DNA from 2 places in the Promicromonospora aerolata genome. Region 1 is predicted to be linked to the other one. Evidence: riboswitches for the same ligand, from Rfam matches in the RefSeq annotation. Region 1 holds a riboswitch; the other holds the start of a gene.

What was found. A riboswitch is a leader RNA that binds a small molecule or an ion and turns the genes downstream of it on or off. The one in region 1 is predicted to bind S-adenosylmethionine.
Region 2: it holds a riboswitch for S-adenosylmethionine, as region 1 does, so the genes downstream of both, ACFSL2_RS17160 (methylenetetrahydrofolate reductase) here and metE (5-methyltetrahydropteroyltriglutamate--homocysteine S-methyltransferase) in region 1, are expected to answer to the same signal.

What each region holds. Positions count from the first base shown of each region.
Region 1 covers NZ_JBHUHF010000001.1:812,436-815,635, reverse strand. The annotation lists gene ACFSL2_RS03610 (DoxX family membrane protein) at 1-270, shown strand, start outside; gene ACFSL2_RS03605 (GNAT family N-acetyltransferase) at 316-780, shown strand; SAM riboswitch class I at 1,226-1,328, shown strand; gene metE (5-methyltetrahydropteroyltriglutamate--homocysteine S-methyltransferase) at 1,337-3,200, shown strand, end outside.
Region 2 covers NZ_JBHUHF010000001.1:3,854,868-3,858,067, forward strand. The annotation lists gene ACFSL2_RS17155 (lysophospholipid acyltransferase family protein) at 1-239, shown strand, start outside; gene ACFSL2_RS17160 (methylenetetrahydrofolate reductase) at 338-1,282, opposite strand; SAM riboswitch class I at 1,287-1,402, opposite strand; gene ACFSL2_RS17165 (carbohydrate ABC transporter permease) at 1,497-2,420, opposite strand; gene ACFSL2_RS17170 (carbohydrate ABC transporter permease) at 2,420-3,200, opposite strand, start outside.

The DNA.
Region 1 (3,200 bases):
CCGCCCACGCTCCCCCGCCCCGACCTGCTCGTCGCGGGCACCGGAGCCCTCGAGCTGCTCGGTGGGGTCGGCCTGCTCGTGCCCGTCACCGCCCCGGCCGCCGCGATCTGCCTCGGCCTCCTGACGCTCGCCATGACGCCGGCCAACATCTCCGCGGCCCGGCGCGGCATCCTGTTCGGCGGATCACCCGCCACCCCCGTCGGCCGGCGCCTCGCGGAGCAGGCCCTCTACCTGGGGGCGCTCGCCGCCGTCGTCTGGCTGCCCTTCTGACGGGCGAGGCGGCCGCGCAGCACGCGCCGCGGGTAGGATCCCGCCGTGCTCAGCCCCGCCACCCCCGACGACCTCGACGACCTGGCGGCGTTCCTCCGGACCGCCGACCTGACGGTCGCCGCCCTCGCCGAGCCGGCGGTGCACCTGTGGCTCGAGCGCGACGACGCCGGGGCCGTGGGCGCGACCACGGGATTCGAGCTCGGCGGCGAGCACGCCCTGGTCCGTAGCGTCGCCGTCCGTCCGGACCGGCGCGGTGCCGGCGACGGCCTGCGCCTCGCCCGCTTCGCCCTGGACCGGGCCGCCGACGCCGGGGCGCACCAGGCCTGGCTGTTCTCCCGCCGGTCGGGCGGCTTCTGGCAGAAGCTCGGCTTCGCGGCGACCACGACGGACGCCCTCGCCACCGCGCTGCCCGACGCCCACCAGGTGCGACTGTTCCGCGCCACCGGCCAGCTCGACCGCGAGGTCGCGTGGCAGCGACCGCTGCCGCCGTCTGATAATTTCGCCGCATGAGGTCTCCAGAAGCATCCAGGTTCGGGCTGCCGGTACTCCGGTAGCCCGAGATGCCCCTGTAGAGACCCCCGAGGTACGACCTCGCCCACCCGCTCCCCCGTGACCGACGTCCGGGGAGCCGGTGCCTCCCCGCGCATCCGAAGGGCCCGTAGTGCCGTCCTGGCCTACCCGTTCCCCCTCCCTTCGGAGTCGTTGCGGCACGGCGATCGGACCGCTCGGGCCCGCCGGGCCGCCGGCGGCCAGTGCGGCACTTGCCGGAGCGGCCGCCGCGCTCTGGTTCGCGGCGACCCGAACCCGCTTGGCACGCTTTTTCTGACCATGCAGCTGCTGCCAGGAACCGCGTGAACCTGGCAGCAGCTGCATGGTCGGCGGGCAGCTCTGACCTGCTCGTCCCGAGGTGTGGACGGTTTTTCGACCACATCGCGGGCATGCCTACGATCCAGGCTCATCATCCAGAGCGGTCGAGAGTCCTGGCTCAACGACACCGCAGCAACCTGCCTCCGGATCGCCGATGCCGGGCAAGGTGCTAACGCCAGGTCCGATGGAGCTGATACGCATGGCAGTCACGCACTCGCACCTTTCCCCCGCCACGATCCTGGGCTACCCGCGCATCGGCCGACGCCGCGAGCTCAAGCGCGCCGTAGAGGCGCTCTGGGCCGGTCGCACGACCACCGACGAGCTGGAGAACACCGCCGCCGAGCTCCGGCTCGCCACCGCACGACATCTGGTCGACCTGGGTCTGGACGCCGGTTCCGCCGCCGTCCCCGGCTCGTTCTCGTTCTACGACCAGGTGCTCGACGCCGTCGCCCTGCTGGGCGCGGTGCCCGAACGGTTCCGGGACCTGGCCGGCGACGGCGCGCTCTCCCTGGAGGGCTACTTCACGCTGGCCCGTGGCGAGGGCGGCCGGCCACCGCTCGAGATGACCAAGTGGTTCGACACGAACTACCACTACCTGGTCCCGGAGATCGGGCCGGCCACCCCGATCGGGTTCGCCGACGACCGGGTGGTGCGTGAGTTCAGCGAGCTCGCGCACCCCGCCGACGGCGGACAGGCCGTCGTGACCCGCCCGGCGCTCGTGGGCCCGGTGACGTTCCTGCTGCTCAGCAAGCCCGCCGACGGCGCCCCCGACGGGTTCCACCCGCTGGACCGGCTCGACGACGTCGTCACCGCCTACGCCGGGCTGCTGCAGGCACTGGCCGCCGCGGGTGCGCCCTGGGTACAGCTCGACGAGCCCGCCCTGGTCACCGACCTGCTGGACGTCCCCTTCGACGAGGTGGCCGACGCCGTCCGCCGGGCCTACAGCCGCCTCGCGACCGACCTCTCCCCCGCGTCGGCCGGCGACGGCGCCGCCGAGCGTCCCGCGATCCTGGTCACCGCGCCGTACGGCGACCTGCGCAGCGCGGCCGGCGACGGCCTCGCGCTGCTGGCCGGCACCGACGTCGAGGCGATCGGGGTCGACCTCGTCAAGGGCGCCGTACCCGACGGCCCCGTCCCGGGCCTGGAGCGCAAGACCCTGGTCGCGGGCGTCATCGACGGGCACAACATCTGGCGCGCAGACCTCGACGCCCGCCTGGCCACGCTCCAGGGCCTGGCCGCGCTCGGCGCCGGCGCGGTCGCCGTCGGCACCTCGACGTCCCTGCTGCACGTGCCGCACGACGTGGCCGACGAGCCCCGCCTCGACCCCGGCCTGAAGTCGTGGCTCGCGTTCGCCGACCAGAAGGTCACCGAGGTCGTCACGCTGGCCACCGGTCTGGCCGAGGGCCGCGCGGCGGTCGCCGCCGCGCTCGCCGAGTCCAGCGCGGCGGTGCGGTCGCGCGCCCAGGCGCCCGGCGTCGTCGTGCCGGAGGTCCGCGACCGCACCGCGGCCCTGACCCCCGCCGACGCCGAGCGCGCACCGTACGCCGAGCGCGCCGCGGCCCAGCAGGCGAGGCTCGACCTGCCGCCGCTGCCGACCACGACCATCGGCTCGTTCCCGCAGACGGCGGAGATCCGCCGCACCCGGGCCTCCTGGGTGCGGGGCGAGCTGTCCGACGCGGAGTACACGGCAGCCATGCGCGCGGAGATCGCGAGCACGGTCGCGCTCCAGGAGGAGCTGGGCCTCGACGTCCTGGTGCACGGCGAGCCCGAGCGCAACGACATGGTGCAGTACTTCGCCGAGCAGCTCGACGGCTTCGCGACCACCGTGCACGGCTGGGTGCAGTCGTACGGCTCGCGCTGCGTGCGGCCGCCGATCCTGTGGGGCGACGTGTCGCGGCCCGCGCCGCTGACCGTGGACTGGACCGCGTACGCGGCGTCGCTCACGAACAAGCCCGTCAAGGGCATGCTCACGGGTCCCGTCACCATCCTGGCGTGGTCGTTCGTCCGTGACGACCTGCCGCTGGGCGACACCGCCGACCAGGTGGCACTCGCCCTCCGGGACG
Region 2 (3,200 bases), 3.0 Mb from region 1:
GGCTGGCCCTGACCGGCAAGGCACCGGTGGTCCCGGTGGCCCTCCTCGGCACGGACAAGGTGAAGCCCATCGGCAAGATGCCGCGGTTCGCCCGGGTCGAGCTGCACTTCGGCGTGCCGATCGACCCCTCGCGGCAGATCGCGGCCGGCACCAAGCCCGCTCAGGCGCGACGAGAGCTGACCGAACAGGTGATGCAGTCCATCCAGGCGATGAGCGGCCAGGAGCGCGCCGACACCTGACATGGTTACCGCCGCGGCTGCCGAGTGCAGAGTTGGACGCGGCTGAAGAGTCCTCAACCGCGACCAACTCTGCGCTCGGCAATCACGGGGGCCGGCAGTCAGGCGGCGGCGCGGCCTGACAGGCCTACGCGTTCTAGCAGGTCGAGAGCCGGGCGGTGCTTGTTGAACGTGTAGACGTGCACACCGGGCGCACCGGCGTCGAGCACCTCGCGGGCCAGGGCGGCGGAGTACTGGATGCCGTGCTCGTGCTGCGCCTCCGCGTCGACGGCGCCGTCGGGCGCGGTGAGCCCGTCGAGGTCCCGCAGGAGGCCTGCGGGTGCGACCACGCCCGTGAGCTCCTGGACGCGGCGGAGCCGGCGTGCCTCGGTGGTGGGCAGGATCCCGGCGAGGATCGGGATGGTCACCCCGGCCGACCGGGCAGCCTCCACGAACCCGGTGTAGGACTCGGCCCGGTAGAAGAACTGGGTGATCGCGAAACTCGCACCGGCCTGCTGCTTCTCCAGCAGTCGCCGCACCTCCTGGTCCCGGGTGGTGCCGGCTCCCGGATTCCCGTCCGGGAACGTCGCAACGGCGATGGTGAGCGGGCGCGTGGCGGCGCGCAGGGCGGCGCTGGCGTCAGCGGCGACGCGGCGCTGGTCCACCTGGGTGAGCAGCCGGACCAGGTCCACGCTGGAGCGCACACCGTCCGGCGACGGACGCCAGTCCGGCTCGTCGCGCGGCGGGTCGCCACGCAGGGCGAGGAAGGAGCGCACGCCGGCCTCGAGAAACTCGTCGATCACCTCGGACACGTCCTCGCGGGACGCCCCCACGCAGGTCAGGTGGGCCACCGGAAGCACCGGGGTGCCCCGGAGCAGCGTGGCGAGCACCTCGCGCGAGGTGGCCCGGTCACCCCCGCCGGCGCCGTAGGTGACGGAGACGAAGTCCGGCCGTGCCGCCACGAGCCGCTGTGCCGTCTCCCAGAAGTTGGGCGCGGCCTCGGGCCGACGCGGTGGCATCAGCTCGAACGACACTGTGGGGCGGTGCGGATATGCCTCGACAACCATGGTTGCTCCATCGAACCTGGCGTGAGCACCTTACGTCCACGCGCCACGGCTGCGGGGCAGGAAGTCTGCAGGTTGCTGCGGTGTCAGGGAGCCAGGACTCTCGACCGCTCTGGATGGGATCGCCACCATGCTAAGCGATTGTCCAGCACTGGGACGGATTCCGTCCGGCGGTCGAGACGCCCTGGTTCACCTGGTACCCGAGGGCGGCGCCTCGCTACTTCACCGAGCCCGCCACCAGGCCACCCACCAGCCGCTTCTCGATGGCCATGAACAGGATGATCACCGGGACGATCGCCACGATCGACACCCCGAACACGTAGTGCCAGGAGGTCTCGTACTGGCCGACGAACTTGGTGAGCGCCACCGACAACGGCTGGTTGCCCGGCGTCGTCAGCAGCACCAGCGAGGCCGCGAACTCGTTCCAGGACGCGACGAACGTGAAGATGACGGCGGTCACGATGCCCGGCCACACGAGCGGCAGGTTGATCTTCGTCAGGACGGCGAAGGTGCCGGCGCCGTCGATCTGCGCCGCCTCGTCGACCTCCCGCGGGATCGCCGCGAAGAAGCTGTGCATGATCCAGGTGGCGAACGAGAGGTTGAACGCCGCGTTGACCAGGATCATGGCCGCCCACGTGTCGAGGATCCCGATGGCGATGAACTCGCGGAACAGGCCCGAGGTGAGCACCGCCGGCTGGATCATCTGGGTGACGATCACGAGGAACAGGAAGACGAGCCGCCCCCGGAACCGGAACCTCGCCGTGTAGTACGCGGCAGGCAGCGCGACCGCTAGCACGAGCAGGGTGGCACAGAGCGAGATCACCAGGGTCGAGATGACGTTCTGCGCCAGCGGGGTCTCGGGCGTCGACCACATCGTGACGTAGTTCTCCCAGTGCCACTCCGTGGGGAAGTAGGTGGGATCGACCGACCTGATCTCCGCCTTCGTCTTCACCGAGCCGAAGAACATGATCAGGTACGGCAGCAGGAACACAGCGACCACGACGAGCCCGGTGAACATGCGGAGCAGGACCGACCCGATCGGCACCTGGTCAGCGGTGTACTTCCGCACCCGCCGGCGGTTGTCCGACGGCGGACGGGTCGCCTGGCGTGGGGTCGTCCCCGATTCGGCGATCGCAGTCATCAGACCTCCTTGAGGGGGCGGACGACCCGCACGTACACGGCCACGATGACGATGACCACGAAGAACGCGATCACGGAGAGTGCACTGGCGAGGTCGATCTGCCGCTGGTTCTGCAGATACTTGAAGATCATGGTCATGATGGTGTCGGCGCTGTAGCCCGGGATGGACCCCGTCATGACCCGCAGGATCGGCAGCGAGTTGAACACGTTGATGATGTTGATCAGCACGGCCACCGAGACCGCACCCCGCAGCTGGGGCAGCACCACGCTGAAGTACGTCCGTAGCCCGCCGGCACCGTCGAGGCGGGCGGCCTCCACGGTCTCGCCCGGGACGGTCTGCAGCCCGGCCAGGATCGTGTAGGTGGTGAACGGCAAGGACACGAAGACCGCGACCACCATGGCCCAGGCGAAGGCCGTGACGGGGTGCCTGGTCCAGCCGTAGCCTTCCGGCGACGCGATGAGGCCGACGTCGACGAGGAACGAGTTGATGATGCCGAAGTACGGCTCCAGGCCGTAGTGCACCACCATCGTCGTCATCACCACGCTCGACGCCCACGGCACGATGACGGCCATGCGCACCAGCCGGCGACCGGGGAACGACTTGTTCAGCAGCGCGGCGAGCGCGAGCGACCCCAGGAGGGTGGCGCCCACGACGCCGACCACCCATACGACGGTGCGTCCGAGGATCGGCCAGAAATACTGGAAACCGACCACGGCCGCGAAGTTCGCGAGGCCTACCCCACCGTCGTCCAGCCCGCTCTGGCTGATGTCGCGCGTCGAG